One region of the Pseudarthrobacter sp. HLT1-7 genome, then DNA from elsewhere that is predicted to be linked to it. Evidence: riboswitches for the same ligand, from Rfam matches in the RefSeq annotation. Region 1 holds a riboswitch; each other region holds the start of a gene.
The links. A riboswitch is a leader RNA that binds a small molecule or an ion and turns the genes downstream of it on or off. The one in region 1 is predicted to bind cyclic di-AMP.

Region 1 (3,263 bases):
GTGAGGACACTGCCGGTGGCGGCAGTGCTGTTCCTTCAGCCCAGTTCCTTTAGCGTGGCCCAGTTCCTCCATCGTGGCCCAGACACCACTATCCGGCAAGATCCAGCCGCCCGGCGTCGGACGCCTGGCCTGTTCACGTGCAGTCCTGCCGCTCCGCCGGGCGGAGCGTACGCTGGTGCGGTAGCCCTCAGCCCACTGAAGGAGCCCCGCGATGCGCAAAGTCATCCTCATGACGCAGATGTCCCTGGACGGGTACATCGAGGGTCCGGGCCGGGACCTCAGCTGGCACATGGTCGACGACGAACTGCACCGGCACTTCAATGATGAGCTCCGGACCATGGGAGCGTTCCTCGACGGCCGCGTCACCTATGAATTGATGGCGGAATTCTGGCCGACGGCGGACGCGGACCCGTTGAGCACGCCGCCCATGGTCGAGTTCTCCCGGATCTGGCGGGACATGCCCAAGATCGTCTACTCCAGGACCCTGGCGACGGCCGGCTGGAATACCGCAGTGGTGCGGGACGTCGTCGTCGAGGAGGTCGCGAAGCTAAAGGAAGAACCCGGCGGGGACCTCGCGCTCGGCGGCGCCGATCTTGCGGCGTCCTTCCGGCGGCTCGGCCTGATCGATGAATTCCGGATCTACGTCCACCCGGTCCTGATCGGACGGGGCAAACCGCTCTTCCAGGAGACGGATGCGGTGACGAAGCTCCGCCTGCTGGAGACGCGCATGTTCGGCAACGGCGTCGTGCTGCTTCGGTACCAAGGCTGACCGGCTGGCCCGGGCGTGTGAAAGGCCGGTTGATCAGCTGCCCCAAGGCAACCGGTCAACCGGCCTTCTACGTTTTTCCCGCCAGTACTGCGGTTGGTGTTACTTAATTGCCGGAGGTTTTACTAAACGCCGGCACGCACGAACGTCACGGGGCCGGTGGCGGTGAGCCAGGACAGCGGGTGAACCACAGTCTGGTTCGCGCCGTTCATCCCGCTGCTGAGAACCTGGCCGTTGCCGACGTAGATTCCGATATGACCCGGCTGAACCACCATGTCGCCCGGCTGGGGATCCCCCACCACTTTGCCGTAGTTCATGAACTGCATCGGACCGAGGTCGCCAACAGGGATTCCGGCTGCGCCAAGGGCCTTCTCGACCAAGGCGGTGCAATCCTGTGTCATGCCCAGTTGGCCGTAAGCGGCGGAGACCATGGTGGCATTGACGCCGCCGGCCGCCGGGGCAGCGGCGGGAGCGGCCGGCGCTGCCTGGACCTTCACCGCGGCCTTGGCTGCCGGGGCAGCGACGGGTGCCTTGGCCACCGGGGCCGCCACGGGTGCCTTGGCCACCGGGGCCGCCACGGGTGCCTTGGCCACCGGTACAGCTACCGGCTCGGGCTGTTCGATCACCGGGGCAGGGGCGGTCGCCACTGCCGGGCGTTCGAAGGTGATCTGCACTGTGGAATCCGCGAGTACGGGTGCGCCCACCTGGCCCTCGACGTCGACGGACGACGCCGGCGCGGAGTCGCGCTGGACGGGGGCCTCGGCGGCATTGGCGGCCATGGCACTGCTGAGCACCAGGCCGGAAGCCGCTGCAATCACTGCAGCCTGGCGGCCGAATGTACCTCCCTTGGAGGACAGGAATGCGGAACGGCGTTGGCTGCGAAGGTCAGCGCTTTTTGGCAAAAGAGTATTACTGGAAGTCATGTGCGTAGCCTCTCCCAATGCCTGCGAGGTGAGCTGTCGGATTCGGATGGGAGGCACCCGGCCGCACTCTGGCCCTGACATCGGACTGTGCGGCTTCACCCCAAGACCTGCGTAAAGCCAGGTCAAAAAATGGGTTCCCCGTCTCTGCCGGACGTTGCTGCGAGGTGTCCCCGTGGCCGCGGCAGAGTTAGGCAATCGGCTGGGGAGCGCCCGTTTCTAAGCAACAGGCACCCAATAACGGTAACGGCATGATCACGGAATGTCACATCGAGGTAACGGCGGGAGTAGTTTCGGGCAGCTCTTCGCCCCGCAGGACGCGGCCCCCGGCATAGAATGGTGCCATCAGCGGTCCCATCAGCGGAGGCCAAAATGAGCAGCCCCGACTTCGCCAGGCACTGTGTCGCCATCTGCCAGTTGAGCTATCAGCCGCAGAAGGACCTCAATGTCAATACCGAGCTGCTGATCCTGGAAAACGGGGAAGTCCACGCGTCCACCTGGGACGCAGAGCCCCGCGACGGCGGCTTTGACGTCTTCGTCCTGAATGACCGCGTTGACGCTGCCGGCTTTATGGTGGTCACCGATTGGGAGTTTCTGGATGGTAAGGCCTACGCCGTGGTGGAGCGCCGGGCTCCCGCATAGCACCGGCGTTCGTGGCGCAGCGGGATCCCTGTTGACTGCAGCTTCCGTCGGCTAGGGTTTGACCCCATAACCAATTCTCGGCTTGGGGGTACCAATGAAAGCCTGGCGTCTGATGATGTCGCTGCCGCAACCGGTGAAGGGGTTCCTGGTGGCCTACCTGATCGCCTTCGCTGTGGTCTTCGTCTCTGTGGCGGTCATGTCTTTAACCGGTCAGGGCACCGCAAACCCGGTCATGCAGTGGGGGGTGGGCGTGCTGGGCCTCACCGCGGTCACGCTGGGGCTGGTGCTGGCCTTCGATTTCCGCGGATCGGCTCGCGCCTAGGCCGCGATGATGAAGGACTACAAACCCATGGGGGTGGACTATTCCGCGTCGTTTTTCGCAACGCCGATAGCCATCCGGATCTTCGGCGCGCTGTTTGCTGCGATCGGAATCTCGTTCGCCGTGACGTCCGCGATCTTCGCCAAGTCCCTCTCGTGAGGCCGCCTGTCGGCCGGGGTGCGGGCGGCAGCCTCGACCACTGTGATGCGGCCGCCGGCCTGGCTGATTATGGAATGCGCGACGACGGCTGCCGGGGTGGACGCACCGCCCGGCTCCGTGCGGCCGCTTCCAGCCCGCCCAGCCTAGACTGGGGGCATCGGGTCCTTTGAACGAAAGCAGCATCCGTGATGATGCACCGCATGCTGGCCCTCGCCATCGCACTCCCGACGCTCCTTTTTGGGGTGGCCGCCTGCGTACCGCCGCCGGCACCGCCGGCCAGTGCGACGCCCGCCGGCACTCGCGCACCGGAAGCCGCCGCGGGCTTCGGCTTGGATAACGCGGGGGCCCGCGAGCGAATCGCCCGGTCCGGACTCGCCCTCCTGGCGGCCGAGGGCAACGTGGAGCATTTCCACGCCCACCTGGATCTGATCAAGGACGCGACGCCAGTGCCGGTGCC
Region 2 (3,263 bases), on a different contig from region 1:
CGTCCGTGGCCCCGGAGGGGACAGTCACTTCCCGCACCTCAAGACTAGCAAGAAGGCCCGATACCGAAGCGTTCGTGAGCGTGCCACGGCGTCCAGCTTCATCGACGCTTCTTTGTAGTGCAGTTGTGCCATATAGGCCGACGAGGGGTTGTCTCCGCCCGTCAGCAACCGCCATATAGCCGTCCCCATGTGGCCCAGCCTCCGGCAAGGGCCGGCCGGAGCGGCTGCTGGTTCCGGCGGCCTCGAGGAGCACTCGCAGGGCGGCATCCACCCGCGGCATGTCGCAGGCCAGGACGAGGGTCAGCGGCGGGGCAACGCCCTCGGCCCCCGCACGGTGGCGTTGGAGCGCGGAGAGCCCGGCCGCAATGGCGGCAGCAGGACCAGCGAACGGCGGATCCTCGCGGCAGTTCAGCACGCCGCGGGGAAGCGTTCCAGGGTCCGGACCGACAACGACGACCGTTACGGCGCCGCGCGCGGCCTGTAGGGCACGCTCCAGGAGGGTAGCGCCGTCATACACCAGGCCGGCCTTGGCCACGCCGCCCAGGCGGGAGGACCGCCCGCCGGAGAGAATTACAGCATCAAATTCCACCGGTCAAGCCTAGCGCGGGATGCGCGGGTCAGGGTGTGCCGTGCGCGGCGGACCCGGTCAGGAAGCAGATTCCGGCAACAGGAACGGGTCCCAGGCCGGCGTCGGCTTTTCCAGTTCCTTGATCTGCCAGATCGCGCCCTTCGGCGGCCCCGGGACGAAGCTGAGTTTCCAGCCCATCTCGGCGGGTGTCTGGTTACCCTTGGCGTTGTTGCACCGCAGGCAGGCGGCGACGAGGTTTTCCCACGAGTCCGCCCCACCCCTGGACTTGGGGTGGACATGGTCAATGGTGTGGGCTGCTTTGCCGCAATAGGCGCAGCGCTGAAAATCCCGGCGGAGCACGCCGCGGCGGCTGACCGCCGTCCTGGTGTTGTACCGGGGCCTGATGTAGCGATTCAGCAGAATCACCGACGGCCGGCCTAGGATGTCGGTTGGCCCGACGACGGGATCGTCGCCTTCGGCCACGACACTGGCCTTTCCAGTCAGCACAAGAACCAGCGCCCGGCGGAAGGTGACTACCGCCAGCGGTTCATATCCAGCATTCAGAACGAGAGTGCGCATCCGCATACCTCTTAACGGCCGCACCCGCCAGGGGCACAAGGGCCGGCTGCCCTGTGCATGGTCGGGCTATGGATCGACACCACAAGAGTAAACACGCGAGTGCCGGATCACCGAATTTCCATAGCCGGTACATACCCGTGTCGGCTGAAATTCATGCTGGGCGTACACGCAAAGGACCCCTGCCGGGAGGGCAGGGGTCCTTCGGTGTCGCTGCGAGCAGTTGTCTTAGCCGCCGACGCGGATGAAGACCGGGCCCGAGCCGACGTTGACGCTTTGCAGAGAGGTGGTTCCACCATTCCAGCCGCCGTGGACAGCCTTGCCGCCGCCGACGTAGACAGCGATGTGCGCCACACCCGCGCCGCCGTTCTGGTAGTAGGCGAGATCGCCCGGCTGTGCCTCGGCGGCGCTCACCGTGCGGCCGAGGGACAAGTACCCTGCCGGCCAGCCGTGGTAGTTGATGCCGGCGGCAGCAAGTGAGTTCGTGACCAGCTTGGTGCAGTCCTGCGCAACGCCAAGCTGTGCGTAGGCAGCGGACGCGATGGTGGAACCCATGCCGCTGGCAACGGCGGCCGCAGCCGGCTTGGCAGCAACCGGTGCCGCAACAGCGGCGGTGGCACCGACCGTGGTACCGGCGGTCTTGGCCGCGGCGGTGTTGGTGCTGGCGGCCCTGGTGGCGGTCGCAGCTTCCTGGACCTTGACGACGGGCTTCGGGGCCTCGATGACAGGCGCGGGGGTAGTAGTGACAGCCGGCTTCTCGTAGGAGATCGCGATCGACGAAGCAGCCGAGATAGCTGCCGGAGCTGCCGACTGGACTTCGAGCGTGGAAGCGGAGGTGGATTCGCGCTGAACGTTGGCCTCAGCAGCGTTGGCTGCGATACCGCTGGTCAGAACCAAACCGGAAGCGGCAGCGATAACTGCAGCCTGGCGGCCCATACCGCCGGCGTTGTCGCCGACAGCCTTGGCAATGACAGCCAGCGAGTTGGTCTTGGTGACCTCGCCGCGGTGCCGTGCGATTGCACGAGTAGTCATTAATTTCTCTCTTTCGTGATCCTTGGAATGCGCTTTTCAGGCGCAATCTGAGGACGCTCCGGCATCTTGGGGGTACGCCGGATCGCCCCGAATGGGTTACTTAGCGAAGGGTGTACTGCGAAGACGCGCCAAAAACGGCCACTGAGTGCAGGGGCGTAGATTGCGGCCCGGACTCAGCGGAGGTTGAGCCGGCGGTGCGGAATCCGTTCCGGGCGCCGGCAAGGGCAGCACGATAGTTGGATTCCGGCGGGCTCATAAGAGCCGCACCAGCGCTGTGAAGCGCAGCTTTGTGGCGTGAAGACACGAAAAGAAGCCTCTCCCAATGCCTGCGAGGTGAGCTGTCGGATTCGGATGGGAGTCACCCGGCCGCGCTGCTTCCTGGGAAGCTTTGCGACTTAACCCCAAGGTCTTCTTTCGAAGACCAAAATTGGTTCCCCCGCCCCTGCCAGACGATGTCATGCGAACGGACCTTGAGCGGTGGCAGAGCTAGGCAATCCACTCAAGAGCGCCAACTTCGGAAAAGTTGGCGTACCTCATACGGTACAGCAATTGGGTTTCAATGTCACATTCAGATCACGGCGCGTCACAGGAATGCGAGAGTGACCCATCGGCTTGGCTTAGAGCCAGCCGGTGGGGTCGACAACTTCTCCGTTAACCATGACCTCGAAGTGGAGGTGGCAGCCGGTGGAGGCCCCGGTGGTCCCGGCCATCGCCACGGAATCGCCGCGGGAGACCTGCTGCCCGACGCGGACGCTCGAGGAGCTGAGGTGGTTGTAGGTGGTCTCCAGTCCGTTGCCGTGGTCGATCACCACGCGGTTGCCGCCACCGTAAGGGTGCCATCCGGCAAACGTCACGGTGCCACTTGCGGCGGCGTTGACTGCTGTTCCGCACTGGGCCGCGAAGTCCTGACCGCGGTGGAACTCGCCGGAACCGCCGGTAATGGGGCTGACACGCAGCCCGAAGGGCGACACGGAATCCATCCGCACCAGCGGTGCACCAAGGCTTCCCGACGACGCAGCACGCGTGATGGCGCCTGCGGCCTGGGCGCTCAGTAACTGCTTGAGCTTCCCGTCCGGATCGCCCTGCG
Region 3 (3,263 bases), on a different contig from region 1:
CCAACGCCCTTGAATCGCGGCAGCAAAGCGAAATGAAGGTGCGCCAGTTTGTGTCCGATGCCTCGCATGAGCTGCGCACCCCGCTGACCGCCATCCGCGGCTACACCGAGCTGATGCGGATGACCGAACACTTCACGCCGGACGGGGAGAAGTCCCTGGCCCGGGTGCAGAGCCAGTCCCAGCGGATGACCGCGCTGGTGGAGGACCTGCTGCTGCTGGCGCGCCTGGACGAGGGCCGGCCGCTCAAGTCCAGCGACGTCGACCTTACCCAGCTGGCGATCGAGACGGTCAGCGACGGGAAGGTCATGGCCCCGGACCACCTCTGGCAGCTGGAGCTCCCGGAAGAGCCGGTGGTGGTCCGCGGCGACGCGACCGCGTTGCACCAGGTGCTGGCCAATCTGCTGTCCAACGCGCGCAAGCACACCGGGCCAGGTACAGCGGTGGTCACCGGAGTGGCGCGGTCCGCCGACGGGAGCGCCGTGGTGACGGTGACGGACAACGGCAGCGGGATCGCCCCAGAGTTTGTCGGCAGGATCTTCTCGCGCTTCACCCGGGCCGACGCCGCCCGCAAGAACCAGGCAGTCACGACGGCGGCAGATGCCGGCACCGGGGCATCCGGCAGCCCGGGAGTGCCGGCCGCTCCGGGAGTGCCGGGGGTGCAGGCGGCTGAACCCACGGCCGAGGGGACCAGCGGGCTAGGCCTCTCCATTGTGCAGTCGATTGTGGAGGCTCACGGCGGGACCGTCGAGGTCATCTCCCGGCCGGGCCGCACGGAGTTCACCGTCCGGCTTCCCGCGAGCCCGCCGGGCGCGCCGCTTCGACGGTTCCCTGCCGGCTAGACGCTGCTTAGCGTCGAACCCGCCGGGAACCATCGAAACGGGGCGCAGGCCAGGCCGCGGAAGCACAAGGCGACGCACCGCCGTCGACCTGCTTGTTACCGAAATGTGACTTTTGTTTCCGGCTCCTGTACCGTTTTTAGGGTGCGGCCGCCACAGGGCCGCGCATCCGGACGGACGCCAAACTCTGCCGCTTCCCGGATTCCGATCGACCAGGCAGAGGCGGGGAACCCAGAGTTCCCGGGCATTCTGCATCTTTGCACCCTTGGGGTGAAGCCGACACGTGAGGTTCCGTGCGGCCGGATATCGCATCCGAACCCGACAGCTAACTCCGCAGGCGTTGAGAGGCGATCATGACTGAATTCAAAGTACCAACGCGCCACAAGAGCGCCCAGCAGGCAACCCGCTCGACGGCTTCGCGCCACCGCGCGGCGGACACCAATCCAGCGTCAACCCGGTCCCGGTTCACCGCGGGCCTCGGATCCACCGGCCGTCGCGCCGCCCTCGTTGCCACCACCTGCGCGGTGCTCGTCGGGATCGGGGCTGCCGGGCAGGCCGCCGAGACTGCCAACCGCAACGCCAGCGCCGGCAGTTCCAGCGGGGCTTCGGCCACCACCGCCGACCCGCTGACGCACTTGGACTTCGAACGTGTCCGCGTCGATTCGCAGTCGGCCCTTCCCGGCACCGCCGGCGTCGGGCCCCGGGCCGAAGAGGTGAATCCCGCCGAAGCTCCCGCCGCCGCGGCTCCCCCGCCACCCGCCGCCGCGACTCCCGCACCGGATCTGGCACCCGAGCCTGTACCGGCACCTGAGCCGGCCAAGCCCGTTGCCGTCGACGACCCTGCCGGCGCGCAGGCCTACGCCGCCGCGCAGCTGGGAACGCATGGCTGGGCTGCCAACGAGATGAAGTGCCTGCAGAAGCTGTGGACCAAGGAATCCGACTGGAAAACCACCGCCACCAACCCCAGCAGCGGGGCATACGGCGTGGTCCAGTCCCTGCCGGCCGAGAAGATGGCCAGCGCGGGCCCGGACTACCGGACGAACTACCGGACCCAGATCAACTGGGGCCTGAACTACGTCAAGGAGCGCTATGGCTCCCCCTGCGGCGCCCTGAACTTCCACTACGCCAACAACTGGTACTAGACCGCCGGCACGGCCAGTCTGAAGCACGGCCAGGCGAGGAGCCCCGAATGCACAGGATCCAGTCCATGCGGGTCAGGTGAGGCCGCGCCGGTGTTTTCCGGAACCCCAGCCGCCTCCGGCGTCAGAATCGACGACGGCGAGCTTAGCCGGCCACGCCGTAGAGGCGGTCGCCGGCATCGCCCAGACCCGGAACGATGTAAGACTTTTCGTTGAGCTTCTCATCTATGGAGGCGAGGACGATGGTCACATTGGCGTCGGCAAGCTCCTCTTCCAGCTTGGCCAGGCCCTCCGGGGCGGCCAGCAGGCAGATGCAGGTGACGTCGGAGGCGCCGCGCTTAAAGAGGAACTTGATGGCCTCCCGCAAGGTGCCGCCGGTTGCAAGCATCGGGTCCAGCACGAAGATCTGCCGGTCCGTGAGGTTCTCGGGGAGTCGCTCGGCGTAGGTGATGATGTCAAGGGTTTCTTCATCCCGGGCCATGCCCAGGAAACCAACCTCGGCGGTCGGGACCAGCTTGGTCATACCCTCGAGCATGCCGAGCCCGGCGCGCAGGATAGGGACCACCAGCGGGGTGGGCTTGGTGAAGGCGGTGCCGATCGTGGTGCTGACCGGAGTCTCGATGGTCACCGGCTCGGTGCGGACGTCGCGGGTCGCCTCGTAGGCGAGGAGCGTAACGAGTTCCTCGGTGAGCTGGCGGAAGACCGGGGAAGGGGTGTTCTTGTCCCGCAGAACGGTGAGCTTATGGGCGACCAGCGGGTGGTCCACAACGAGAATGCGCATGGGTCAAAACTATCACCCGGCGGCAGTTGACCCGCCCGTCGAACCGCGGGTCAGCCGCCCGTCGAACCGCGGGTCAGCCGCCCGTGGGGCCGCGGGCGCCGAGCCCGTCCGCAGTGGTGTCTTCGTTCCCGGCCGCGCTCCCGGCAGCACCCGTATCGGGGCCGGGGCCCGCGCCATTAGCGCCGCCTGGGCCCGCGCCGTCGGGGCGTCCGTCCATCAGGTGCGCCGGGTGGTCGAAGGTCGGCGCCGGGCCCGCATGCCCACGGTGCCGCAGCACATGGAACAGCCGGTGGGCCAGGATCACGATGCCCAGCCAGGCAAGGCCGAGGAGCCACGCGGCGATCACATCCGTCATCCAGTGATGCCCCAGGAAAACCCTACTCAGGCCCATCGCCGCGACGAAGATCACACCGGCGGCGATCACCGCGACGCGGGCCGAGGTCTTCTTGAGCTGGAGGCAGGTCAGATAAACCAGCACACCGATGACCACGGTGGAGTTGAGTGCGT

Region 2: linked by a shared signal. The riboswitch ahead of AC50X6_RS12015 (NlpC/P60 family protein) and the one ahead of AC50X6_RS16235 (NlpC/P60 family protein) in region 1 are both predicted to bind cyclic di-AMP.
Region 3: linked by a shared signal. The riboswitch ahead of AC50X6_RS01775 (aggregation-promoting factor C-terminal-like domain-containing protein) and the one ahead of AC50X6_RS16235 (NlpC/P60 family protein) in region 1 are both predicted to bind cyclic di-AMP.

The regions. Positions count from the first base shown of each region.
Region 1 covers NZ_JBWZCH010000019.1:80,631-83,893, forward strand. The annotation lists gene AC50X6_RS16230 (dihydrofolate reductase family protein) at 212-769, shown strand; gene AC50X6_RS16235 (NlpC/P60 family protein) at 892-1,689, opposite strand; cyclic di-AMP (ydaO/yuaA leader) riboswitch at 1,694-1,892, opposite strand; gene AC50X6_RS16240 (hypothetical protein) at 2,059-2,328, shown strand; gene AC50X6_RS16245 (hypothetical protein) at 2,423-2,650, shown strand; gene AC50X6_RS16250 (hypothetical protein) at 2,660-2,806, shown strand; gene AC50X6_RS16255 (hypothetical protein) at 2,992-3,263, shown strand, end outside.
Region 2 covers NZ_JBWZCH010000011.1:74,692-77,954, forward strand. The annotation lists gene mobA (molybdenum cofactor guanylyltransferase) at 1-589, opposite strand, end outside; gene AC50X6_RS12010 (HNH endonuclease) at 647-1,147, opposite strand; gene AC50X6_RS12015 (NlpC/P60 family protein) at 1,373-2,176, opposite strand; cyclic di-AMP (ydaO/yuaA leader) riboswitch at 2,486-2,644, opposite strand; gene AC50X6_RS12020 (M23 family metallopeptidase) at 2,794-3,263, opposite strand, start outside.
Region 3 covers NZ_JBWZCH010000001.1:370,985-374,247, reverse strand. The annotation lists gene AC50X6_RS01780 (HAMP domain-containing sensor histidine kinase) at 1-839, shown strand, start outside; cyclic di-AMP (ydaO/yuaA leader) riboswitch at 1,022-1,191, shown strand; gene AC50X6_RS01775 (aggregation-promoting factor C-terminal-like domain-containing protein) at 1,190-1,978, shown strand; gene upp (uracil phosphoribosyltransferase) at 2,121-2,756, opposite strand; gene AC50X6_RS01765 (phosphatase PAP2 family protein) at 2,830-3,263, opposite strand, start outside.